Regions from separate parts of the Kitasatospora sp. NBC_01300 genome, predicted to be linked through region 2. Evidence: riboswitches for the same ligand, from Rfam matches in the RefSeq annotation. Region 2 holds a riboswitch; the other holds the start of a gene.
What was found. A riboswitch is a leader RNA that binds a small molecule or an ion and turns the genes downstream of it on or off. The one in region 2 is predicted to bind glycine.
Positions count from the first base shown of each region.

Region 1: it holds a riboswitch for glycine, as region 2 does, so the genes downstream of both, gcvT (glycine cleavage system aminomethyltransferase GcvT) here and gcvP (aminomethyl-transferring glycine dehydrogenase) in region 2, are expected to answer to the same signal.

Region 1 covers NZ_CP108408.1:2,743,434-2,751,053, forward strand. Annotated here, with positions in the region: gene OG556_RS12135 (enhanced serine sensitivity protein SseB C-terminal domain-containing protein) at 1-455, opposite strand, end outside; gene OG556_RS12140 (enhanced serine sensitivity protein SseB C-terminal domain-containing protein) at 573-1,415, opposite strand; glycine riboswitch at 1,602-1,707, shown strand; gene gcvT (glycine cleavage system aminomethyltransferase GcvT) at 1,939-3,060, shown strand; gene gcvH (glycine cleavage system protein GcvH) at 3,269-3,643, shown strand; gene glyA (serine hydroxymethyltransferase) at 3,737-5,005, shown strand; gene OG556_RS12160 (L-serine ammonia-lyase) at 5,163-6,530, shown strand; gene OG556_RS12165 (MDR family MFS transporter) at 6,683-7,620, opposite strand, start outside.
Region 2 covers NZ_CP108408.1:6,643,721-6,651,340, reverse strand. Annotated here, with positions in the region: gene gcvP (aminomethyl-transferring glycine dehydrogenase) at 1-1,355, opposite strand, end outside; glycine riboswitch at 1,593-1,696, opposite strand; partial or broken gene OG556_RS29055 (PRC-barrel domain-containing protein) at 1,920-2,282, shown strand; gene OG556_RS29050 (DUF2382 domain-containing protein) at 2,388-3,068, shown strand; gene OG556_RS29045 (MFS transporter) at 3,250-4,746, shown strand; gene OG556_RS29040 (DNA polymerase IV) at 4,891-6,291, opposite strand; gene OG556_RS29035 (IS982 family transposase) at 6,409-7,293, shown strand; gene OG556_RS29030 (vancomycin high temperature exclusion protein) at 7,475-7,620, opposite strand, start outside.

The DNA.
Region 1 (7,620 bases), 3.9 Mb from region 2:
GGCCCGGCCGGCAGCCGGTCCAGGCCCGCGGCGATCCGCCGCAGGTCCGCCCAGGGCACCCCGACCCCGCCGCCGGGCGCGTGCGGGTTGAGCCACAGGCCCCAGCGGGTCCGGTACAGCGAAGCGGCGATCTCCCGCCCGGAGATGACCTCGTGGGCCCGCGCCCAGCCGGACGACGCCAGCTGCTCGGACGAGGTGACGGCCGGCGCGTAGCCGTGGCCGCTGATCTCCATGTTCCCGTACTGGGCGTCGGCGCTGCCCGGCGTGCCGTGCCACAGCAGCATCCAGACCTGGCCGTCGGCCAGTGCGTGCAGCAGTTGCTCGTACGCCTCGTAGCGCTCCGGCGCGACCTCGCGCAGGGCGCGCTCCAGCGCGCCCGGATCCGCTCCGGGGCGCCCGGCGGGTGCCTGGCCCCAGGGCCCCGGTGCACCGCCCGCTACCGCTCCCGCACTCATGCGCCCACCTCGCCGCGCCTCTTTCCTCAAGCCTGCCGGTCCGTCGGCCGTCTGCACGCACCCTATGGCGCGGCACCGGCCACCGCCACGGCGACGTGCCTCCGATACGAACCCCGCTCAACCCCGCGCGTAGAAAGGGAGTACCCGGGTGAGCAGCCACTCGACCACCGGGTCATCGGCGAGATCGAGCAGTACGAGGTGGACGCCCCCCGGCAGCGGCGCGGTTCCCAGCGCTCGGCCGAGCGCCTCGTTCACCGCACCCGGGTCGGCCGGGGCCGTCTGGTCCAGCTGGACGCCCACGAACATCACGGTCGGCTCGCCCTCGATGCTGGCGAGCGCCCGGCGTGCGGTCAGCACTCCGGGCAGGGCGGACAGTTCGACCCGGCAGGCGGCCAGGAAGTGCTCCGGGTCCTCCCCCGGCACCGGCTCGCGCAGCGCCACCCGGCCACCGGTCGGCGCCTCCGGGCCCTGACCCCGGTCCTGGCTCCGACCCTGGTTGCGGCCCTGCTCCTGGTCGGCCAGGCGCTCCTCGCGCGGGCCGCGCCGCAGCTCCGCCACACCCTGCGGCGGCACCGGGATGCCCACCGCCGCCTCCGGGTTGACCGCGATGCCCACGCCCAGCGGCAGCCCGCGGGCGAACTCCCAGACCGGCGCCACCGCGAAGGCCATCCCCGGCGCCTGCCGCAGGAACACCTCCTGCGAGGAGAACACCGGTACGTACGGCTCGCCGGCCAGCTCGATGGTCGGCAGGTCCAGCGCGGGCCCCTGCGGGTCGCCGCCGGCCGGCAGCGGGATCCACACCTGGCTGCGGGCCAGCACCTCGATCACCCGCGGCGTCGCACCCGGGTCGCCCAGCGCGGCGGTCAGCACCTGCTCCAGCTCGTTGGCCGGCCACCCGCCGCCCGGCGGCGCCGACTCCGGCCCGCCCCACCCCTGCTGCTGCTCCACCGGGTACCCCATGCGCGCCTGATCCGCCCTCTGCCGGTCGGCCGCCCTCTGCTGCGCCGACGCGCAGCAGTCTAGGGCTGCGTCCGTGGTGGCGGGGTGTGACCGGGTCCCCTCTCCCGCCGTCGGCGCGGACGTGCCATGATGTGCGCGTTCGACGGCGCGGCGCGCCGGCGGACCGACAACTCCATACCGGCCGCTCGAACCCGCGCGGGAGAGCCCGGAGTGCCCCGTCAGGCGGCACAGCCGGCGCCGAAGGAGCAACTCCTCCCCGGAATCTCTCAGGCCCCCTTACCGCACGGGTTAGGCACATCTGGAAAGTGGCGCACGGCCCTGTCGCGCGCCCACCCACGGTGCAAGCCACCATGCTGTCCTGGATGCTGGAAACAGCTGCGGGCGCGTGGGCGGTGAAGCTCTCAGGTTCGACGACAGATGGGGAGACCCACGCCGCCGCATGCCCGCGCGCAGGGTCGGCCCCCGAGCGGGTCCGGTTCCGGCGCGTGCACCCATGAGTGCCCCGACCGAGGAGTTCCAGGCCATGTCGTCCCTCCGCCTCACCGCGCTCGACGCGCTGCACCGCGCCCTCGGCGCGACCATGACCGACTTCGCCGGCTGGGACATGCCGCTGCGCTACGGCAGCGAGCGCGAGGAACACCTCGCCGTCCGCACCCGGGCCGGGCTGTTCGACCTCTCCCACATGGGCGAGATCACCGTCACCGGCCCGCAGGCCGGCGAGATGCTGGACCACGCGCTGGTCGGCTTCGTCTCCGCGCTGGGCGTGCTGCGCGCCCGCTACACCATGATCTGCGCCGAGGACGGCGGCATCCTGGACGACCTGATCGTCTACCGCCTGCGCGAGGACGCCTTCCTGGTCGTCGCCAACGCCTCCAACGCCCAGCTGGTGCTGGACGAGCTGATCGCCCGTGCCAAGGGCTTCGACGCCGTCGTCACGGACGACCGCGACACCTACGCGCTGATCGCCGTCCAGGGCCCGGAGGCCACCGCGATCCTGGCCGGGACCACCGACGCCGACCTGCCCGGCCTGAAGTACTACGCGATCCTCCCGGCCCAGGTCGCCGGCCGCGACGTGCTGCTCGCCCGGACCGGCTACACCGGCGAGGACGGCTTCGAGATCTTCTGCAACCCGGGCGACGCCGAGGGGGTCTGGCAGGCGCTGACCGCCGCCGGCGAGGGCCGCGGCCTGGTCCCGTGCGGCCTGTCCTGCCGCGACACGCTGCGCCTGGAGGCCGGCATGCCGCTGTACGGGCACGAGCTCTCCACCGACCTGACCCCGTTCGACGCGGGCCTGGGCCGGGTCGTGCGCTTCGACAAGACCACCAACGAGGGCACCTTCGTCGGCCGCAAGGCGCTGGAGAAGGCCGCCGCCGAGGCCGAGGCCAACCCGCCGCGGGTGCTGGTCGGCCTGGTCTCCGAGGGCAAGCGCGTCCCGCGCGCCGAGTACACCGTGGTCTCCGCCGACGGCGCCCCGATCGGCCGGATCACCTCGGGCGCCCCGTCCCCGACCCTGGGCCGGCCGATCGCGATCGCCTACGTGGACGCGGCCCACGCCGCCCCCGGCACCACCGTCGCGGTGGACGTGCGCGGCAAGCACGAGCCGGTCGAGGTCGTGGCGCTGCCGTTCTACAAGCGCGCCCGCTGAGGCCCAGCCCTCCCCGTAGACCCCGTGGACCCGGGCCCGCACCATGCCCGACCCGGGCTCGGGCCACGCCAGGCCCAGGTCCGACCCGGGCCTGGACCGTGCCTGGACCGTGCCTGGACCACGCCTGATCCACGCCTGATCCACGTCGAAGCCGTCCGTGCGGCGGCCCGCTTCGTCGTACCCGCTTCCCATCCTGGAGAATGACGCCATGAGCAACCCCCAGCACCTGCAGTACACCAAGGAGCACGAGTGGCTGACCGCCATCGAGGGCGGTGTCTCCACGGTCGGCATCACCGCCCACGCGGCCGACGCGCTCGGTGACATCGTCTACGTGCAGCTGCCCGAGGTCGGCGACGACGTGACCGCGGGCGAGTCCTGTGGCGAGCTGGAGTCCACCAAGTCGGTCAGCGACCTGTTCTCCCCGGTGACCGGGAAGATCGTCGAGATCAACCAGGACGTCCTGGACGACAACAGCCTGGTCAACAGCGCCCCGTTCGAGGGCGGCTGGCTGTTCAAGGTCCAGGTGGAGTCCACCGACGAGCTGCTCAGCGCGGACGAGTACACCGCCTTCATCGGCGGCTGACCCGCTCGTGACGGGGCGGCCGCAGCGCGGCGGCCGCCCCGCCAGGCTCCCCCCTCTCTGCTCCCGTCTCTCTCCTCCCGGGAAGACCACACCATGACGGTTCTGAACCAGTCCCTGCACTCCCTCGACCCGGAGATCGCCGCCGCGGTCGACGCCGAGCTGCACCGCCAGCAGACCACCCTGGAGATGATCGCCTCCGAGAACTTCGCCCCGGTGGCGGTCATGGAGGCCCAGGGCTCGGTGCTCACCAACAAGTACGCCGAGGGTTACCCCGGCCGCCGCTACTACGGCGGCTGCGAGCACGTCGACGTGGTCGAGCAGATCGCGATCGACCGCATCAAGGCCCTGTTCGGCGCCGAGCACGCCAACGTCCAGCCGCACTCGGGCGCGCAGGCCAACGCCGCCGCGATGTTCGCGCTGATCAAGCCGGGCGACACCATCCTGGGCCTGAACCTGGCCCACGGCGGTCACCTGACCCACGGCATGAAGATCAACTTCTCCGGCAAGCTCTACAACGTGGTCGCGTACCACGTGGACGAGAAGACCGGCCAGGTCGACATGGCCGAGGTCGAGCGCCTGGCCAAGGAGCACCAGCCGAAGCTGATCATCGCCGGCTGGTCCGCCTACCCGCGCCAGCTGGACTTCGCCGCGTTCCGCCGGGTCGCCGACGAGGTCGGCGCGCTGCTGATGGTGGACATGGCGCACTTCGCCGGCCTGGTCGCCGCCGGTCTGCACCCCAACCCGGTGCCGTACGCGGACGTGGTCACCACCACCACCCACAAGACCCTGGGCGGCCCGCGCGGCGGTGTCATCCTGTCCAAGGCCGAGTACGCCAAGAAGATCAACTCCGCGGTGTTCCCCGGCCAGCAGGGCGGTCCGCTGGAGCACGTGATCGCCGGCAAGGCCGTCGCCTTCAAGGTCGCCGCGTCCGAGGAGTTCAAGGAGCGCCAGCAGCGCACCCTGGAGGGCGCCAAGATCCTCGCCGAGCGCCTGCTCCAGGCCGACGTCGCCGAGGCCGGCGCCTCGGTGCTGTCCGGCGGCACCGACGTGCACCTGGTCCTGGTCGACCTGCGCAACAGCCAGCTCGACGGCCAGCAGGCCGAGGACCGCCTGCACGAGGTCGGCATCACGGTCAACCGCAACGCCGTCCCGAACGACCCGCGGCCGCCGATGGTCACCTCCGGCCTGCGCATCGGCACCCCCGCGCTCGCCACCCGCGGCTTCCAGGCCGAGGACTTCCGCGAGGTCGCCGACATCATCGCCGAGGCGCTCAAGCCCGCCTTCGACGAGGACGCCGCCACCGCGCTCAAGGCCCGCGTCACCGCGCTGGCCGAGAAGTACCCGCTCTACCCGAACCTCTGATCACCTCGGTGATCGTTCGGGCGGGGTGACCGGCCTCACCCCGCCGCGGCACCTGGGATCCCGGGGCACCGCGCACACTGGACAGTGCGCGCGGTGCCCCGACCCGTGTCGTCCCCCGCCCGCCAGTCCTTCCACGAGACAGACAAGGACGTCCCCCGTGGCCCTCAGCGTCTTCGACCTCTTCTCCATCGGCATCGGCCCGTCGAGCTCCCACACCGTCGGCCCGATGCGCGCCGCCCGGATGTTCGCCCGGCGCCTGCGGTCCGAGGACCTGCTCGCCCAGGTGGCGAGCGTGCGCGCCGAGCTGTACGGCTCGCTGGGCGCCACCGGCCACGGCCACGGCACCCCGAAGGCCGTCCTGCTCGGCCTGGAGAACCACTCCCCCCGCACGGTCGACGTCGACCAGGCGGACAAGGACGTCGAGCGGATCACCACCGAGAAGCGGCTCAACCTCCTCGGCACCCACCCCATCGACTTCGACCCGGGCACCCAGCTGGTCCTGCACCGCCGCCGCTCGCTGCCGTACCACGCCAACGGCATGACCATCTGGGCGTACGCGGCGGACGGCTCCACGCTGCTGGAGAAGACCTACTACTCGGTCGGCGGCGGCTTCGTCGTCGACGAGGACGCCATCGGCGCGGACCGGGTCAAGCCCGACGACACCGCGCTGCGCTACCCCTTCCGCACCGGCGAGGAGCTGCTGCGGCTCACCCGGGAGACCGGGCTGTCGATCTCCGGCCTGATGCTGGAGAACGAGAAGGCCTGGCGCTCCGAGGAGGAGATCCGGACCGGGCTGCTGGAGATCTGGCAGGTCATGCAGGAGTGCGTGCGGGCCGGCATGTCCCGCGAGGGCATCCTGCCCGGTGGCCTCAAGGTCCGCCGCCGAGCCGCCGCGGCCGCCCGCGCGATGCGCGCCGAGGGCATCGGCCCGGCCAACGCGATGGAGTGGGTGACCCTCTACGCGATGGCGGTCAACGAGGAGAACGCCTCCGGCCGCCGGGTGGTCACCGCGCCGACCAACGGCGCGGCCGGGATCATCCCCGCCGTCCTGCACTACTACCTGAACTTCATCCCGGGCGCCGACGAGGACGGCATCGTCCGCTTCCTCCTCGCGGCCGGCGCCATCGGCATGCTCTTCAAGGAGAACGCCTCCATCTCCGGCGCCGAGGTCGGCTGCCAGGGCGAGGTCGGCTCCGCCTGCTCGATGGCCGCCGGCGGCCTCGCCGAGGTCCTCGGCGGCACCCCCGAACAGGTCGAGAACGCCGCCGAGATCGGCATCGAGCACAACCTCGGCCTCACCTGCGACCCGGTCGGCGGCCTCGTCCAGATCCCCTGCATCGAGCGCAACGGCATGGCCTCCGTCAAGGCCGTCACCGCGGCCCGGATGGCCCTGCGCGGCGACGGCCGGCACCACGTCTCGCTCGACAAGGCGATCAAGACGATGAAGGAGACCGGCGCCGACATGAAGATCAAGTACAAGGAGACCTCGCGCGGCGGCCTCGCCGTCAACGTCATCGAGTGCTGATCACACCCGCTGTCGCCTGAGCCCCCGGACCCGTCCGGGGGCTCTCGGCGTTCCGGGGCTCTCGGCGTCCCGGGGCGTTCCTGGGCGTTCCGGGGTGTTCCGGGGTGTTCCGGGGTGTTCCTCCTGCCGCCCCTCGCGGCGGCGTACGGGGTTCAGCCCGCCGGCGCCGCGGTCGGCGCGCCGTCCCGGGGCCCCTGCTCGTCGGCCCCGCCCGGGTTCGGGTTCGGGCGGGCCAGGCAGGCGACGGCGGTGGCCATGGCGGCCAGGACCACCCCGCCGACCACGGCGCCGTGCAGGCCGCCGGTGACCGCCTCCCCCACCGCGTCCCGGACCCCGGCCGGCAGTCCGGTGAGCGCGGCGGGGGTCAGTCCGCCGCCGGTCAGCCGGGCGCTCTGGTCGGCGCCGAGCCGCTCCGTGAGGACGTCCGTCATCCGGGCCGCGTAGACCGCGCCGAGCGCCGCCATGCCGAGCGAGCCACCGATGCTGCGGAGCAGGGTGACCACCCCCATCGCGGCGCCCATGTCCCGGGGCCGGACGGCGCCCATCGAGGTCAGCATGGTGCTCTGCATCAACAGGCCGATCCCCACCCCCGCGACGGCGGTGAGCCCGGAGGCCACGGCCGTCGGGGTACCGGTGCCGAGGAGCAGCAGCAGCGCCGCGCCGACGAGCGCCAGAACGCCGCCGATCAGCGGATAGCGCCGCTCGCCCCCGGGCCCGCCCATCAGCCGGGCGGTGAGGAGTTGGGCGCCCATCATGCCGAGCATCAGCGGCAGCAGGAGCAGGCCGCCGGTGGTCGGTGAGGCGCCCTGGACGAACTGCAGGTACTGCGGCAGGTAGCCGACCAGGGCGAGCATCACCGCGCCGGTGAGGAAGCCGAGGATCTGGGCGACCGTGAAGTTGCGGTCGCGGAACAGGGCCGGCGGGATCAGCGGTCCGGGCGCCCGCCGCTCCACCCGGGCGAACCAGGCGAGTGCCGCCGCCGCGACGGCCACCGCGCCGAGGACCTGGGGCGAGGTCCAGGAGTAGGTGACGCCGCCCCAGCTGCCGATCAGGGTGAGGGAGAGGATACCGACGGTCAGCAGGACCACCC
Region 2 (7,620 bases):
CAGACGGCGGCCAGGTGCTCGCGGGTGGTGGTCTCGTCGGTGGAGACCGAGATCCGGTCCGGGCCGTCCTGGTGGACGTTGACGCCGTTGGCGCGGGCGGCGGCCGCGATCTCGGCGGCACGGCCCGGGACGACGGCGGTGACGGTGTCGAAGAACTCGCCGTGCAGCAGCTCGACGCCGCCGGCCCGCAGGCCCTCGGCGAGGGCGGCCGCGTAGCGGTGGGTGCGGCGGGCGATGTCGGCCAGGCCGTCCGGACCGTGGTAGACGGCGTACATCGAGGCCATGACGGCGAGCAGCACCTGGGCGGTGCAGATGTTGCTGGTGGCCTTCTCGCGGCGGATGTGCTGCTCGCGGGTCTGCAGCGCCAGGCGGTAGGCGCGGTTGCCGTCGGCGTCGACCGAGACGCCGACCAGGCGGCCGGGCAGCGAGCGGGCGTACTCGGCGCGCACCGACAGGTAGCCGGCGTGCGGGCCGCCGAAGCCCATCGGCACGCCGAAGCGCTGCGAGGTGCCGCAGGCGATGTCGGCGCCGAGCGAGCCCGGCGAGGCGAGCAGGGTCAGCGCCAGCAGGTCGGCGGCGACCGCGACGATCGCGCCGAGGCCGTGCGCCTGCTCGATGACCGGGGCGAGGTCGCGGACCACACCGGTGGCGCCCGGGTACTGGAGCAGCACGCCGAAGACGCCGCGCTCGGCGATCTCGGCCGGGATGCCCTCGGACAGGTCGGCGACGACGACCTCGACACCGGTCGGCACCGCGCGGGTGTTGATCACCGCGGTGGTCTGCGGCAGGGTCTCGGCGTCGACCAGGAAGACGCCGCCCTTGACCTTGGTGACGCGGCGGGCCAGCGCCATCGCCTCGGCGGCCGCGGTGCCCTCGTCGAGCAGCGAGGAGCCGGAGGTCGGCAGGCCGGTCAGGTCGGAGACCAGGGTCTGGAAGTTGAGCAGCGCCTCCAGGCGGCCCTGGGAGATCTCCGGCTGGTACGGCGTGTAGGCGGTGTACCAGGCCGGGTTCTCCATGACGTTGCGCAGGATCACCGGCGGGGTGAAGGTGCCGTAGTAGCCCAGGCCGATCATCGGCTGGAGCACCTGGTTGCGGCTCGCCAGCTCGCGCAGTTCGGCGAGCACCTGGGCCTCGCTGCGGCCGCCGGGCAGGTCCAGGCCGGTGATGGAGCGGATCGCCTCGGGAACGGCGGTGGCGGCGAGTTCGTCCAGCGAGCCGTAGCCGATGGACGCCAGCATCTTCTGCTGCGCGGCGTCGTCGGGGCCGATGTGGCGGTTCTCGAAGGGGCTGGCCAGCTCAAGCTCGGTGAGGGTCGAGGCGCCGGTGGGGCGTCCCGCGTTCGGCTGGGCGTTCATGGTGGTCGAGGCCTCCTGGTCACGGACCGGCGGGGGTGCGCACGCCGGCCGGCCGGAGCCGCTGCGGACAGCGGCTCGACCCGGGCGGGCGAACCCGACAGGCCTCCCCCTCTGTCATCGGGACCTGAGAGCTTCACCCGCACGGCGCGCTGTGGGCACGCCGCCGGCTTGCACCGTCGGTGAGGGTGGTGCCCGTCGGCTCCCTGCCGACGGTCCTGCCCTGCTTTCCAGAGTGACCTAGCCCACACGGTACGGATGCCTGAGAGATTCCGGGGAGGAGTTGCTCCTTCGGCGCCCCGACCAGCACTTTCCGTGGCCGGGGACTCTCCCGAGCGGGCTCGGCGGTCGCCGCCCAGGGTACCAGCGGCAGGCCCCCCGATCACGGTCGCGTCGGGCCACTCCGGGTCTACGCGCGTCCCCCGGACGGTCCAGCCCGGAGCCCGTCCGGCGCACCCCGGTCGCGCCCGTCCGATTCATGGCCTTTGGTGTGAAGTGGCAGGCGGAACGGGTGCTCCGGCCACGGTCCTGCGGGAGTTCCGCAGGCGCAGCGCACTGGAGGAAAGAGTGCAAACCGATATCGATCCCCGGGACCTCATCGGCCACAAGGCGGTCGACCGCAACGGAGACAAGATCGGCACGGTCGACGAGGTCTACCTGGACGACGCCACCGGCCAGCCGGAGTGGGCGGCCGTCCGGACCGGCATCTTCGGCCGGGACGCCTTCGTCCCGCTCACCACCAGCGAGTTCTCCGGCGACGAGCTCCGGGTGCCGTACGACAAGTCGCTGGTGAAGGAGTCGCCGGACTTCGGCGTCGGCCAGCACCTGTCGCCCGCCCAGGAGCTCCAGCTCTACCGCTACTACGGCCTGGACACCCCGGCGAACGGCCGCCCGGTCGGCCGGGACGGCGACCGGACCGTCGGCCGCGAGAGTGACCGGCCCGTCGACCGCGAGAGTGACCGGTCGGTCGGCCGGGACGGCGACCGCCCCGCGCGCCCCGACCTCGACTTCGGCACCACCCCGGCGGCCGAGCCCGTGAAGCCCATCGCCTTCCACACCCTCGACCCCGCCCCGACCACCACCCCCGCCGACCCCACCGGCACCGCGACGGAGGTCAACGTGCGGACCCTCAACACCCCCGCACCCGCGGCCGCCCACACGACGACCGAGCCCAAGCCGCAGCCCGCCCCGATCGTGACGACCACCGCGACCACGAACTCGGCCGTGGCCCCGCCGGCCTCGGAGCGTTCGACCGGCCCGGCTTCGTCGTCCCCCAACGGCCCGGTGGAGATCACCTGCCGCGAGGAGCGTCTGGACATCACCACGGACTGGCACGTCGTGGGCACCGCGAAGCTGCGCAAGTACGTGACCAGCGAGCAGGTCGAGCGCCGCGTCCCGGTGGTCCGCGAGCGCGTCCGGGTGGAGCGGATGCCGGTGAGCGAGGCCGAGCGCGCCTCACTCACCGAGAAGGAGATCGCCGAGGCGGTGGAGGAGGTCACCCTGCGCGAGGAGCGCCCGGTGGTCCGCAAGTACCTCACCCCGATCGAGCGGGTCCGCCTGGTGGTGGAGCGCTACACCGCCGAGGAGGTGATCCGGGACGAGCTGCGCCGCGAGCACGTCGAGATCCACGACAACACCGCCGCCGCCCCGACGACCCCGGTGGCCACCCCGGCGGCCGAGGCCCCCCGCCCGGCCGTGCTGCGCCCGTTCGCCTGACCCCTCGCTCCCAGGGCCCCGGACCCCTCGGTCCGGGGCCCTCGGCATGCCTCCGTCCCGGTCGCCGCCCGGCCGGAATCCTTCGATTTTGCCAAAGCGTCACCAATGGATATTTGACACTCTGAAGTATCTCCCGGCATGGTTACTTCAGTTCATTCACTATGTACGGGAGGAAGCAACCGTGAGTGAGGCACCACAGCCCACCACCGCGGCCGAGAAGCAGAGCAGCGCCCGGGTCCTGCCGGCCCTCATCCTGGCGATGCTGTCGTTCAGCGTGGTGCAGACCGCGGTCGTCCCGATCCTGCCCTCGCTGGCCAAGGAACTGAGCGTCTCCGCGTCCAGCATCACCTGGCTGATGACCGCCAACCTGCTCTCCGCCGCCGTGCTGACTCCCCTGCTGGGCCGCTTCGGCGACCTCCGGGGCCGTAAGCCGATGCTGCTGATCTCGCTGGCCGGTCTGGTCGCCGGCTCGGCGCTGGCGGTCAGCACCCACTCCTTCACCTGGCTGGTCGTCGCCCGTGTCCTTCAGGGCGCCGGCGGTGGCGTGCTCCCGCTGGCGATCAGCATCGTCCGCGACGAGCTGCCCAAGCAGAAGGTGACCGGCGGCGTCGCCGCCATCAGCGCCTCGATGGGTGTCGGCTCCGGCCTCGGCCTGGTCGCGACCGGTCTCCTGCTGGAGCACTGGAGCTACAAGTCGATCTTCTGGATGGGCCTGGTCTTCGGCCTGATCGCGGTCGCCCTGGTCGCGTTCCGCGTCCCGTCCGACCCGGTCACCGACAAGGAGGGCGGCGCCGACCCGCTCGGCGCCCTCACCCTGGCCGGCTGGCTCTCCGCCCTGCTCGTCGCGGTCAGCCAGGGCAACCACTGGGGCTGGACCTCGACCAAGACCCTCGGCCTGTTCGCCGTGGCCGCCGTCGTCGCCCTGATCTGGGGGGTCATCGAGACCAAGGTCGCGCACCCCCTGGTGGACATGAAGATGATGTCCCGTCCGGCCGTCGCCTTCACCAACCTGGCCGGCCTGCTGATCGGCTTCGGCATGTACGGCTCGTTCATGGTGATCAGCAACTTCGCCCAGACCCCGGAGAAGCTCACCCACTACGGCTTCACCGCGACCGTCCTGCACGCCGGTCTGCTGCTGCTGCCGTCCGCGATCGGCTCGATGGTGGCGGCCCCGGTCGGCGCCATGCTGATCGCCCGCCGCGGCCCGCGCCTGCCGCTGGTCCTCGGTGGCGTCCTGGGTGCCGTCGCGATGGCCTACCTGGCCGTGCGGCACAGCCACGAGGGCGACATCTACACCTCCTCGGCGATCTTCGGCCTGGGCATCGGCCTGGCGTTCTCCGCCATGCCGGCCTACATCAACGGCGCCGTCCCGGTGGAGCAGAGCGGCATCGCCAACGGCATGAACGCCGTGCTGCGCACCGTCGGTGGCGCGATCGGCACCGCTGTGATGGCCGCCATCCTGACCGGCGACACCATGAAGCTGCCGCCGCAGATCCCGCTGCTGCTGCCCACGCTGGACGCCTACAAGCACGCGTTCTGGGCCGCGGCCGTCGTCTGCGCCGTCGCCGGCGTCGTCCCGTTCCTGATCCGCGGCGTCAAGCCGGCCGCCACCGTCGTCGCCTCGGGCGGCACGGCCGAGCGGAACTCCAGCCCCGAGCTGGCCAAGACCGACGCCTGACCAGGCGTCCGGCCCCGCGCTCAGGGACAGGGCGCGGCGGCCCGGCCTTCGGACGGTCGTGAGGGCATCACGACCGCACGAAGTCCGGCACGGTATGCGGCCCCAACCGGTACTCCCCCCCACCGGTTGGGGCCGCTTCGCGTTTCACACCCCCGGCGCCCCCGTCTCCTCCGCCCCCTCGGCCTCCTCGGCCCCCCAGAGCGGCAGCGGACGGGCCGGTTCCAACGCCGGATCGTCCACCGCGAAGGTCCGGATGCGCCCCGGCCCGCTCCACGGCGTCTCGAACCGCACGGTGACCCGCCCGACACCGCTGCCCTGCACCCACCCGGGCCCCAGCTCGGCATGGCGGACGTCCTGCCCGGGCATCCAGCGGCGCGGCGCGGCCGCCTCCGGCTCCTCCTCGGCCGTCTCGACCTCCGCCTCCGCGTGCTCGGCCGCCTCCTCCCGCAGGGCCTGCGCGAACAAGTCCTCCTGGGTGTAGTCGGCCAGCTGGGCGACCCCCACCCCGAGCAGCCGCACCCCGCCGGTGATGTCCACCTGGGAGGCCAGCCGGCGCGCCGTCTCGATGACCACCGTCTCGTCGTCGGTGGGCCCGCGCAGCGTCTCCGAACGGGTCAGCGTCGAGAAGTCGAACCGCCGGACCTTGAGCACCACCGTCCGCCCCGAGCGCCCGGCCGCGCGCAGCCGCCGCACGCACCGGGCGGCCAGCACCTCCACCTCGCGCAGCACCCGCTCCCGGTCCGCGAGGTCCACCTCGAAGGTGTCCTCCACCGAGACCGACTTGGCGTCCTGGTCGGCCACCACCGGCCGGTCGTCCAGCCCTATCGACATCTGGTGCACACCCGCGCCGTGCGCCCGGCCGAGCAGCTGCACCAGTTCGCCCTCCCCCGCCTCGGCGAGGTCCGCCACGGTGTTCAGTCCGGCCCGCCGCAGCACCTGTTCGGTGGCCGGCCCGATCCCGGGCAGCGCCCGGACCGGCATCGGGCCGAGCACGGCCCGCTCCTGCCCGGGTTCGATCAGCACCAGCCCGTCCGGCTTGGCCTGCTCGGAGGCGATCTTCGCCATCAGCTTGGACCCGGCGGCCCCGACCGACCCGGTCAGCCCGGTGCGCCGCTGGATGTCCGCCCGCAGGTCCTCCGCCAGGGCGAGCACCAACCGCTCCCCGGTCTCGTGGTCGGACTCCGCCAGCACCGGACCGTAGGGGCCGGCCTCCAGGTCGACGAAGGCCTCGTCCAGGCTGAGCGGCTGCACCAGCGGCGACAGCTCGCGCAGCAGACCCATCACGAGCTCGCTGACCTGCCGGTAGGCCTCGAACCGGCCGCTCAGGAAGGCCGCGTTGGGGCAGAGCCGGCGCGCCTGCGCCATCGGCATCGCCGAGTGCACTCCGAACTTCCGCGCCTCGTACGAGGCGGTGGAGACCACTCCGCGCCCGCCGAGCCCGCCGACCACCACCGGTTTGCCGCGCAGGCTCGGCTTGGCCGCCTGCTCCACCGCCGCGAAGAAGGCGTCCATGTCGAGGTGGATGATGCTCGGCAGTGATCGCACCCGCCGATCATCCCGCAGGGGTCCGACAATGCGCACGAACCCGGGCAGGCCCTAGATGAATGAGTCCGATTGTTGGGCTGGCCGCGACCATGACGAAGGGTGCCCGTTGGTTGGTTTGTGAAGACGAACCTGGACACCCTTCTGACGGCACTGTACGTGTTCATCGACGATCACATGGCCCCTCGTCACCGGATCGGGCGACCTCCGAGGCTCTCGGATGCGGAACTGCTGTGCCTGGCCGTGGCGCAGGTACTGCTCGGCTTCCCGTCGGCGAGGCACTGGCACCGCTTCGCGAGTGGCCGGCTGCGGCACCTGTTCCCGTACCTGCCGGGGCAGTCCGGCTACAACAAGCGTCTGAACGCGGCCGGCCCGCTCATCCCGCAGGTCGTCGGCGCACTGGCCCGGCAGGTGCCGACCTGGCACGACGACCTGCGGCTGATCGACTCCACGCCGCTGCCCTGCGCGGCCTCCCGTGAGACGGTCAAGCGCTCGGCCCTGGCCGGCACCGCAGGGTACGGCTACTGCGCCAGTCACTCCCGCTTCTTCTGGGGTCTGAGGCTCTACCTGTTGACCACGGCCGAGGGCATGCCGGTCAGCTGGTGCCTGGCCAACCCGAAACTCGGCGAGCGCGAGGTCATGGAGGCCATGCTCGGCCGTGACCGACACCTCGTGCGCCGGGGCCAGGTGATCCTCGGCGACAAAGGCTTCGCCGGAGCCGCGTTCGAGGCCTTCGTCACCGACGAGCTCGGCGCGCACCTGGTCCGGCCCGACCGCAAGGGCGAGCCTGCCCGATTCGGCAGGCTCGCCCGCGTCCGCCAGTGGATCGAGGCGGTCATCGACACCCTCAAGGGCCAGCTCAGTCTCGAACAGCACGGCGCACGAACCGAGGCCGGCGTCTTCGCCCGCACCGGTCAACGCCTGCTCGCCCTCGCCGCCGCGATCTGGCACAACTGGAACACCGGCGCCGCGCTCAAGCGCTCACTCATCGCCTATGACCACTGAGGACATCGGACTCATTCATCTAGGGGCTCTCTTTCGGATCACGTCGGATCAGCGCGCGGCGTCGGGGTGCGTGCATCGCAAGGCGGAGGAGGGAGTCCATGCGGAGTATCGGCGACCGACGACAACGCGGCGAGGTGCGTGCTCCGGCGTCGCGCGCCCGGCGTGATCCGAAAGAGAGCCCCTAGCCCTGCGCGGCGTCCACCAGAGCCTTCGGGATGCCGTCCTCCTGGGGCCCGAGGAACAGCGGGTCCGGCTTCAGCCAGGCGTTGACCGCCGCCTTGCCCGCCCCGGGTATCTCCCGCAGCCCGCCGTACAGCCAGGTGCCGT